Regions from separate parts of the Cohnella yongneupensis genome, predicted to be linked through region 2. Evidence: riboswitches for the same ligand, from Rfam matches in the RefSeq annotation. Region 2 holds a riboswitch; the other holds the start of a gene.
What was found. Region 2 has a riboswitch for ZMP and ZTP ahead of ACFPQ4_RS05250 (DJ-1/PfpI family protein). Riboswitches for the same ligand answer to the same signal wherever they lie in the genome.

Region 1 (5,504 bases), on a different contig from region 2:
GTCGGCAGACGGAAGCGTCCCTCGAACAGGCGCCAAGGTCGCCCGGCGTGAAATACGCTCACTATGCGCCAAAGGGCGAGTTGCTGCTCGTCACGGGCGAGCAGGAGGCGATGATTGCGGCCGTCCAATCGAAGGTCGATGAAGCGCGCGCCCTTGGGTCGCGCGTCGGCGTGCTGGCGTGCACGGAGCATGCGGGCCGCTACGAAGCGGACGCGGTGCTCGACTGCGGGCCGCGCAGCTCCCCTGAAGTCGCGGCGCAGGCTCTGTATGCGCACTTGCGGGAATGCGACGCGAGGGAATTGGATTTCATCGTCGCGGAAGGCTATGAGGAGCGAGGCATAGGCACCGCGCTCATGAATCGCCTGCGCAAAGCCGCCGGCGGCCGCGTTCTGAACGTCTAAAGGGAAGCACCCCTCCATCTTCCATAAGCTTCCACCCCTAAGAGCATGATCCCGAACTCGTCCGCATATGTTGGATAGAGGATAAGGCGATGCGGAGGCTAGCTCGCCGCATGAGGGGGGACAAGCGATGACGGACTGGTCCATCGCATCCGGGCAAATGCTGACGATTCTCGTCATGGCGGTCGCTCTGGGCATGGATGCTTTCTCTCTGGGCATCGGAATCGGATTGAAAGGCATCCGGCGCCGCGACGTGCTCAAGCTGAGCGCGATTATCGCGCTGTTCCATATTTTGATGCCGCTCGGCGGCATGGTCATGGGACAATACGTCGGCGAGCTGCTCGGCGGAATCGCGACTTCTGCCGCGGGAGCGTTGCTCTTGCTGCTCGGCGGACATATGGTCTATAGCTCCGTGCGCGGGGAGTCGGTCGATTCGATCGATCATCGCACCGTCTGGGGCACGCTCGTATTTTCTTTTAGCGTAAGCATCGATTCGTTCTCCGTCGGAGTGTCGCTAGGCATGTTCTCCTCTCACTTGTTCGTCACCGTGCTGCTATTCGGGTTGACCGGCGGGCTGATGAGCGTAATGGGATTGATGCTCGGACGGCACGTCAGCCGTTCGCTGGGCGGATACGGGGAAGCGCTCGGCGGTGTTATTTTGTTCGGATTTGGATTATTATTTCTTATATAGAGACGGCCAAGCATAAACGACTTACGCCGTCCTAAGGGATGGCGGAAAAACGTTTATGTCGGAGGTTATTCAGAAATGAGTAGCCATGAAACTTATAAATTCTGAATAACTAGATAAAGGGGGCACAAGCATGCTTCGCATTCTGATCGTATGTACGGGGAATACGTGTCGCAGCCCGATGGCACATGCGATGCTCGCCGATTTGGCTGCCCGCGGAGGCAAGTCGATCGAAGTCCGCTCGGCGGGCGTCGCCACGATGAACGGTCTTCCGGCGTCCCCGCACGCGGCGACCGCGCTCCGCAAACGCAACCTGGACGTACCCGGCACTTCGACCTCGCTGACGGCGAACGAAGTGCGCTGGGCGGATCTGATTCTTACGCTATCGACCAGCCATAAGCGAGCCATCGTGCAGTCTTACCCGGATGCTATCGCGAAGACGCACACGCTTAAGGAATACGCGCTCAGAGGCGATCCGGTAATGGACGACGTGGCGGAGGCGGAGAGGCTGTACAGCGAATGGCAGGTTCGGCAAGCGTTAGGGCAGCAGTTGTCCGCCGAGGAGCAAGCGCGGCTGTTCGAGCTGCAACGGCGCATTCCGAATTTCGATATCGCCGACCCGTTCGGCGGCTCGCTCTCGCTCTACGAGCAGTGCGCGGACGAGATCGAGGACGCTTTGCTGAGCATCGTCGAGAAGCTGGAACCAGATGATTCCGGCTCGAATGGGCGCGAAGGGTGATTGATTTTTATCGCTTCGTTCGGTATGATTAGAGCATAACTTCAAGGTTCCGATGTAACTGGCGACGCGTAGTGGATGAAACCACGGTGGAGCATCGGACACCCGGCCGGTCGCCTGGGCAAAGAGCAACGTGCTAACGCACGTTTGCTCTTTTTTGTCTTTTGACGGTATTATGGATGTCGAATTCTGTTTGGCTCAGAGCAATTCAGGTATAATAGCTACGTATACGAGGGAGGTCATTGGGGATGAAAATCGCGATTGGGGCAGACCACGCCGGTTACCGGCTAAAGGATGAGATCGTACCCGTGCTTACGGCGCTGGGCCATGAATTGATCGACGTTGGCTGCAGCTGCGGAGATTCCGTAGATTACCCGGATTACGCATTGCCGGTATGCGAGAAAGTCGTTAGCGGCGAAGCGGAGCGGGGCATTCTTATATGCGGAACCGGCATCGGCATGTCGATCGCCGCGAACAAGACGCACGGTATTCGTTGCGCGCTCGTGCACGACATGTTCTCGGCCAAGGCGACTAGAGAGCATAACGATACGAACGTACTCGCCATGGGCGAACGCGTCATCGGTCCGGGGCTTGCCGCGGAAATCGTGAAGATCTGGCTCGAGACGCCGTTTTCGGGCGGCGAACGCCATAAGAACCGCATCAACAAAGTGATGGCATTGGAATCGAAATAATTCATTCGCGATATCGGCGATAGAAGGAGGTCTCGTGATGACGTCGGAAGCTGCGAACACGATAACGGAGCAAGTGGAGCAGGTGCTAAGCGAGCTCGCGCAAGCCGCGGCTTTGCGGCCGGGGCAGATCGTCGTATTCGGCGTCAGCACGAGCGAGGTGCAAGGGGCGCGCATCGGGACCTCCGGCGCCGAATCGGTTGCCGCGCAAATTCATGCGGGCGTAGAGCGGGTCAGACAGCGGATCGGATTCCAAGCGGTCTGGCAATGCTGCGAGCATCTGAATCGCGCGCTGGTGACGGAACGGACCTTGGCCGAACAGCAGGGCTGGACCGAGGTATCGGCGATTCCGATGCCGAAGGCGGGCGGCTCGATGGCCTCCTTCGCTTATCGTCAATTGCAACAACCTTGTCTCGTCGAGGCGGTGCAAGCGCACGCGGGCATCGACATCGGAGAGACGATGATCGGCATGCATTTGCGTCCGGTCGCCGTACCGCTCAGACCGTCGGTCCGGACGATCGGGCAGGCGCGGGTCGCGATGGCGATGACGCGTCCGAAGCTGATCGGCGGCGCTCGCGCGGTCTATACCCTGGAAGACGCCGCTCCGGCGCAATCTTCTACGAATACTTGTGACTAATGCAGTACCCATAGAACTAATTCCTTAGGAGGCATATCATCATGTTGGACAATCTCAACAAGCAAGACCCGGAAATCGTAAAGGCGCTTAACCTCGAACTGAAACGTCAGCGCGACAACATCGAATTGATCGCATCGGAGAATATCGTAAGCGAAGCGGTCCTCGAGACGATGGGCACGGTGCTTACGAACAAATACGCGGAAGGCTACCCGGGCAAACGCTACTACGGCGGCTGCGAATACGTAGACATCCCGGAAGAAATCGCGCGCAACCGCGCCAAAGAACTGTTCGGCGCAGAGCATGCGAACGTTCAGCCGCACTCCGGCGCGCAAGCTAACCTTGCGGTTTACTTGGCAGTGCTCAAGCCGGGCGACACGGTTCTCGGCATGAACCTTGCGCACGGCGGCCACTTGACGCACGGTAACCCGGCGAACGCGTCCGGCTTGCTGTACAACTTCGTCGCTTACGGCGTTAACGAAGAGACTTTCACGATCGATTACGAAGAAGTCCGCAAAGCGGCTTTCAAGCACCGTCCTCGTCTGATCGTTGCCGGCGCATCCGCATACCCGCGCACGATCGATTTCGAGAAAATGGGCAAAATCGCTAACGACGTAGGCGCGCTCTTCATGGTCGACATGGCGCACATCGCGGGTCTCGTCGCGGGCGGTCAACATCCGAGCCCTGTACCGCACGCTCACTTCGTTACGACGACGACGCATAAGACGCTCCGCGGACCTCGCGGCGGTATGATCTTGTGCCGTCAACCATGGGCTGCCGCGATCGACAAAGCGGTATTCCCGGGCACGCAAGGCGGACCGCTCATGCACATCATCGCGGCCAAAGCGGTCGCCTTCGGCGAAGCGCTTCAACCTTCTTTCAAAGACTACGCTCGCGATGTAGTCGTTAACGCGAAGGTGCTTGCGGACGCGCTCGTCGCGGAAGGCCTGAATATCGTTTCCGGCGGCACGGACAACCACTTGATGCTGATCGATACGCGCAACTTGAACATCACGGGCAAAGAAGCCGAGCATGTTCTCGACTCCGTCGCGATCACGGTCAATAAGAACGCGATCCCGTTCGATCCGACGAGCCCGTTCATCACGAGCGGTATCCGTATCGGTACGCCGGCCGTCACGACCCGCGGCATGGGTCCGGAAGCGATGAAGACGATCGCTAAAGTCATCGCCCTTACGCTCAAGAACCCTAAAGACGCGGCGACGCTCGAGAAAGCCCGCGGTCTTGTGGCTGATCTGACGGCGCAATATCCTCTGTACCCTAACATGGCGTACTAATACGCGCATACGCAAAAGCCCCGACGTGGAACCTTGGTTCCGTGTCGGGGCTTTTTTGGTGATTCGCCACGCGCGGGCAATAGCGGAATAGCGGAACGTGGTTCTGCTAATGTGCCGCCAAGCACGGGCAATAGCGTATTAACGGCACGTAGTTCCGCTAACCCGGTGCCGCATGCGCAGGTATTATCGCAGGAGCGCGACTATCGCGTCGCGCCTTAATAGCCTCGCTCGTACTGCTTCACCACGTCCGTCTTGCCATCCAGCTTGCGAAGCGCGTCGACCGCCCAGTAAGGGTTGCGGAGCATGCCGCGTCCGATCGCTACGAGGTCGGCATCTCCGCCTCCTAGAATGCTCTCTGCGAGCTTCTCGTCGTCGATCAAGCCTACCGTGATCACGGGCACGTCCAGCGCCTTCTTGATCGCCCGCGCGAGCGGAACGTGATAGCCGGGGAAGTTGCCCGGCTTGCGCCCGGCGGATACGCCGTCTCCGCCGCTCGATACGTCGAATACGTCTACGCCCGCTTCGCGATACTTGCGGCAAAGGTCGATAGCATAGTCGACATCGTAGCCGCCTTCGGCGTACTCAACCGCGGATATGCGCATGATAAGCGGCATGTCCGGCGGAAGGACTTGCTTGACCGCTTTGATGACTTCGACGCCGAACTTCGATAAGTCTTGGCCGAATTCATCTTCGCGGCGATTCGAGTTCGGCGATTGGAATTGATGGATCAAGTAACCGTGCGCCCCGTGCAGCTCGATCGTGTCGACGCCGGCTTCAACCGCCCTGCGGGCTCCGTCCGCAAACTTGCCGACGAGCTGCCACACTTCCTCGGTAGTAAGAGCTCGAGGCTGCTTATATTTGGCGTCGAACGCTACATTCTCGGGACCAACCGGCTGGACCGCGTCCTGCGCCTTGCGTCCGGCATGCGCGACTTGTATCGCTACCTTAGCGCCGTACTTGTGAAGCTGGTCGATCAGCTTACGGAATGCCGGAACCTGCTCGTCCGACCATAAGCCGAGGTCGCGATTGGTGATCCGGCCGTCCGGATCGACGTCCGTCATTTC
Region 2 (5,504 bases):
AGCAAGCCGCCGCGGTAGTCTTCCGTGCTGCATGCGGCGAGGAATTCCGAAGAGACGTGGACGGCATTGAGCTTAACGCCCAGCGCGTCGGCGATAATCTCGTAAATTTGGTTCCAAGTGACCGACTCGTCCGAAGTGATATGTACCGTCTCACCGAGCGCGTGAATGTTGCCCATCAAGCCGATGAAGCCTTTGGCAAAGTCGCTGTTGTGCGTCATCGTCCACAAAGACGTACCGTCGCCGTGAATGATGACCGGCTTGTTCTCCAGCATGCGCCGGGCAACCTGCCAAGTTCCTCTGCTACCGTGCACGCCTAGCGGAATCGAGCGTTCGTCGTACGTATGGCTCGGCCGGACGATCGTAACCGGGAAGCCTTGCTCGCGATATTGCTTGATGAGGTACTCTTCGCAGGCTATTTTGTTCCGGGAATATTCCCAGTATGGATTCGATAATGGCGTACCTTCGGTGATTCGATAGTCCGATAGCGGCGTCTGATAGGCGGATGCCGAGCTGATGAACATGAATTGCTTCGTTTTGCCTTGGAAAAGGCGATAATCCCGCTCCAGCTGCGCCGGCACGAACGCGATAAAATCGGCGACGACGTCGAACGACATCGACTCGATCAGCTTCGCCACGCGCTCCTCGTCGTTGATATCCGCTTGAACGACGCGTACGCCCGCAGGCAAATCATCGTTCCGGCTGCCGCGGTTAAGCAAGTACAATTCGCAGCCTTGCTTCGCCAATTGCTCCGTAATCGCCGAGCTGATAATGCCTGTTCCCCCGATAAAAAGAGCTTTCATTTCCGTGCACCTCCATGAGTTTGAGAACGACCGAGACGTCGGCCGCTCCATCAGCGGTTACCTATCCCTATTTTACCAATTCAGTTGAAGCTTGCGAGTATACTTTACGCCTTCGAGCCCGGTCGGATCTTTCTCCGCCTTGAAGCGGACGAATGATTCGGCAGCTTCCGAAGTTCTGACGCGAAGCGGCTTCGGATCGCTATGGACGACGTCCCATACGACATCGGCAACCGACTCCGACGTCTGCGGCACGGAATTGCGGCTATTGAAACCTTCGATATAACGCATCAGAACCGGCTTGTATTCATCGTCCAGAATACCGCCCGTCTTCTCGACCTGCGACATGACCGTACTGACGAAGCTCGTGGCGATCGCGCCCGGCTCAAGAAGCGTTATATCGATGTTGAAAGCGGGCTTATAGTAAGTCGCTAAGCTTTCGAGTAGACCTTCGACCGCGAATTTACTGGCGCAATAAATTTCGTTGAGCGGCTGTCCCACAAGCCCGCCGACGCTAGACGTCGCGATAATATGCCCGCCATCTCCCTTGCGAAGAAGCGGCAGCGCGGCGCGGATCGTATGCATGACGCCGTATACGTTCGTGTCGAACACGCGATGGATGTCCGCGAGATCCGCTTGCCCAAGCGCCCTCAAATAACCGAAGCCGGCATTGCAGAATAGGACGTCCAGACGTCCATGCTCGGCATCGATTCGGTCTACGACCGTCTGCAGAGCGGTCGGGTCGGTTACTTCCATCTCGACGAAATGCACATTCGCGTTGTCCGCGTACAGCTGCCTATCTCTTTCCGCATTCCGAGTGCCCGCGTATACGGTCCACCCTTCCCGTCCGAACTTCAGCGCCGTTGCCAGACCGATCCCGGACGATGCGCCGGTAATCGCAATGATTCGGTTCAAATGATCACCCGCTTCGAGAAATTAGGTTACCAGTCCTTACCTAATCATTATCCTCGATCGAATAGGCCATTACAATTGCGGACGATAGTACGGGTAATCTATTTTCTGTTGCACCTGTCGAGCGAATGCGACGTCCGTTAACGACTCGACGAGCAGCAAGCCTAGGTCGATCGAAGACGACGCGGCTCCTCCGGTGAACACGTCGCCGTCGCGAACGCAGCGTTCCCGAACGACCTCCGCGCAATAGGGGGCAAGCAAGTCATATGCCGACGGGTTAGTCGTTGCCCGCTTACCCTCTAGGAACCCGGCGGCGCCGAGCAGCAAAGCGCCGGTGCATACCGACGCTTTGAGCTTCGCGTCTCGCGCGGTCTTGATCCAGGCCATGAATGCGGCATCGAATCTAAGCTGTCTCGTAGGCATGCCGCCGGTTACGAAAACCAAGTCGTACCTGGACAAGTCCGGCAAAACGTGGTCGATGTTGATTTTAAGTCCGCGATCGTCCGTAATCCGGTCTTTGTTCGAACAGAAGTCCCATGACAAGTCCGGCTTAGCCCCGAGCACGAGCATCCACGGCAGCACCTCATGTACACCCGCCCAATCGAGCGTCGTCATTCCGTCGAACATCACGTAAGCCACTTTCATCATAGACACCTAGCCTCTCCTTATGGGCTGGAAAAACAAAAAGAAGCACCCGATCGCGACATTCGCGTTCGATTGCTTCGCCCAGGCGTACGGCCGTATCCGCTGCGTTCCCCCATGGTTATCCATGCTACGCCAGTTGCGCGCGGTGTAATTGTTAACGATAGTGTACATCCTTATTTTGGAACTGACAACGGTTGGATTTGTTTAATCACGTCTGTAGATCCGGCACGATTACGCGTACTGGTGAAGCCTATCGAGCGCGGTCGCCTGGTCCGGGAGGAAAAAGATTTGCGTGCCCTTGTTGCATTCGTATATGAAATCCTTCAGGCTTTTGCTGTCGTACGCGCCGAAATCTCCTACGATCGCCAGCTTCACTTGATAGGTCGTAAACTTTTGCAAAATATCGCCCGCAAGCTTCGTCTTGAGCTCAAAGAAATCTTCCGTGAAGCACGACTTTTCGATGAGCATTTTTGTGCAGTCCGCCGTGTATTGTACAGTAGCCATTAAATCCAATGCGTCTTGCACTTCGCCAATGACAATCTCGTCGCTTTCCACGATCGCTACTAAAGATGGTCCTCTTTGGTCAACCCTAATGTTCATCCGCAGCTCACCTCCCTTGGATTGTAACCTAACTAACAAAAGTTGAGAAACAATAAAATAATGAGTAGACTATAGGTATTAATAAGGGGGCGAAACCCGCATGACTAATCAAGCATCTTCATTCGAAATAGGAATCAGCACGTTTCTCGAAGCGACGCCGAACGCGACGGTCGGGAAGTCCATCACTCACGCCGAGCGGCTGCGCCAGGCCGTCGAGGAAATCGTGCTCGCCGATCAAGTCGGGCTAGACGTCTATGGCATAGGCGAACATCATCGGGCAGACTACGCGGGCACTTCGCCGGTCACCATACTCGCAGCGGCCGCTTCCGTGACGAAGCGGATCCGTCTCTCGAGCGCCGTTACGGTATTGTCCTCGGACGATCCGGTTCGCGTATACGAATCTTTCTCCACGTTGGACGGCTTGTCTAACGGTCGGGCGGAAATTATGGCGGGGCGCGGTTCGTTCATCGAATCGTTCCCGCTGTTCGGATATAGTCTGGACCATTACGACGAGTTGTTCGAGGAAAAGCTCGAGCTATTGCTCGCGATCCGCGCATCGGAAAAGGTCACCTGGCGCGGAGGCCATCGTGCGGCGATCAAAAACTTAGGCGTCTATCCGCGCTCCGTGCAGGAGCCGCTTCCGGTATGGATCGCCAGTGGCGGCAATCCGGAATCCGCCGTTCGCGCGGGGACGCTCGGATTGCCGATCGTGTTCGCCATCATCGGCGGCATGCCGGAGCGGTTCGCTCCGCTCGTCAACTTGTATAAGCAAGCCGCCGCGCGCGCAGGGCATGACGTCGCCAAGCTGCAGATTGCGACGCACTCCCACGGCTTCATTTCGGATACGACCGACCGAGCAGCCGACCTGTTCTTCCCGCACACGCAAGCCCATATGAACACGATCGGTCGCGAACGCGGATGGCCGCATTACGACCGCTCGGCGTTCGATGCCGCTCGCAGCATGCGCGGTGCGCTCTATGTCGGCGATCCCGAATACGTCGCCGAGAAAATCGTGCTGCTGCAGCGCAACCTAGGCATTACGCGGTTCTTCCTGCATGCCGACGTCAGCACGATGCCTCATAGCCAGCTGCTGCGCACCATCGAGCTGCTCGGCACCAAGGTCGCGCCGATCGTTCGCAAGGAGCTTGCTAAGGGATAAGCATCTCATCTCCTAATGTAACTATAGAGGCTGTCCCACAAGTCACCGAAAGGTGATTAAGGGCAGCCTCTACGCGTATGAGCATCGATTGATGGGGTAGGGGACTGACTCCACGGACACACGGGACGCTATTCTGACGAACAAGCCGTGTTTGGGCGACCTAGCGGACATAGAAGACGCTATTTTCCTCAAAACTCGTTAGAATACGGCGCTTGGGTGCTAATAAGGCTTCTGATATCCGCAACCAATGTTAAAACCGTTAATTGGCCAGGAATAGCGACTCGTGTGTCCGCTCCGATGTCAACGTGTTATTGGGTCATATCTACCTGCGCATCAATCAGTAGGCGGCCCGCTTCCAGCTTAGACAAATGGGTCAGGTCGGGCTTCTGCCCGTCCGGAAAATCGAGCTTCCCGAGCGCCTCCAACTGCGTCTTCGTTGCCGGCTCGGCTTGAAGGATCGCGTCGTAATTATCATGCGCGATTCGCTTCGCAACCTCCGGGTCCTCTTGGTTCAGTAAATCGACCATCCGGTACATCGATTCGATGGCCGCCGCCTCCTCGCCGTCCAGACCGTAGCCGGAGTCGGTGCTTAGCAGGAAACGATCCGAGAACTTCTTCATGACCGGCACGAAGTCTTCGAGCGTATTCCCGCTATCCGGATTCAAATCCGTGAAGCCCGCGAAGAAGTCGGCGTACAGATTCGGATGCGCCGCCATCAGCGCTTCAACGTTGGCCGGAGAATTGTAGGCATTAATGTGCCCGACTATGATAATCGTATCGGGATAGGCGTCGAGCGCTTCCTCCAGCTTCACGATAGGTTCCCCGGCCATTGGATCGATATGAAGCAGAACCGGAGCTTTATACTCCGCACATAATTCGTAGAGCTGCGGCAAAATGCCATCCATCGGATCGAATGCCTTCCAAGCCACCTTTGACACAACGGGAGAGTAGGTGGATGCTCCGACGATTTCGCCGATGCCGAAATAGCCTTGCTCCAGAAGACGCCGGGCGTCATCGATGGCGGACTTATCGTGGAGATCGATGCCGGAGAAATACGGAACGACGTGATCCGGATTTCCCACGTACGCTTCCCACGCCGCGGCGTCCGTAAGGACGGCGCTCGGTTCCGAGACGTCCCCGAACAGCACGACGCGGCTGACGGCATTTTGGTCCCACATGGACTGCTTTATCGCATAGGCAGAGCCGCTGGCGTCGTGATTATGAACGTCCGTCAGCCCCAGAGAGTGGTACTGCTCGACGAGTTGCTCTAATGTCTTCCGCTCGGGTGCCGCGGGTTCGGACGCTACTTCGATTGTCGCAGTTGGCGTTGAAGGCCCCACCGCCGGGGACGAGGACGGAGCCTTCGATCCGTCGCAGCCCGTTGCCAAGAC

Region 1: linked by a shared signal. The riboswitch ahead of rpiB (ribose 5-phosphate isomerase B) and the one ahead of ACFPQ4_RS05250 (DJ-1/PfpI family protein) in region 2 are both predicted to bind ZMP and ZTP.

What each region holds. Positions count from the first base shown of each region.
Region 1 covers NZ_JBHSNC010000051.1:74,458-79,961, reverse strand. Annotated here, with positions in the region: gene ACFPQ4_RS16885 (L-threonylcarbamoyladenylate synthase) at 1-401, shown strand, start outside; gene ACFPQ4_RS16880 (manganese efflux pump MntP) at 529-1,089, shown strand; gene ACFPQ4_RS16875 (low molecular weight protein arginine phosphatase) at 1,220-1,825, shown strand; ZMP/ZTP riboswitch at 1,870-1,952, shown strand; gene rpiB (ribose 5-phosphate isomerase B) at 2,071-2,514, shown strand; gene ACFPQ4_RS16865 (TIGR01440 family protein) at 2,552-3,148, shown strand; gene ACFPQ4_RS16860 (serine hydroxymethyltransferase) at 3,193-4,440, shown strand; gene ACFPQ4_RS16855 (NADH:flavin oxidoreductase/NADH oxidase) at 4,656-5,504, opposite strand, start outside.
Region 2 covers NZ_JBHSNC010000013.1:56,371-61,874, reverse strand. Annotated here, with positions in the region: gene ACFPQ4_RS05260 (SDR family oxidoreductase) at 1-800, opposite strand, end outside; gene ACFPQ4_RS05255 (SDR family oxidoreductase) at 873-1,712, opposite strand; gene ACFPQ4_RS05250 (DJ-1/PfpI family protein) at 1,782-2,357, opposite strand; ZMP/ZTP riboswitch at 2,427-2,504, opposite strand; gene ACFPQ4_RS05245 (DUF4180 domain-containing protein) at 2,586-2,954, opposite strand; gene ACFPQ4_RS05240 (LLM class flavin-dependent oxidoreductase) at 3,055-4,113, shown strand; gene ACFPQ4_RS05235 (amidohydrolase family protein) at 4,422-5,504, opposite strand, start outside.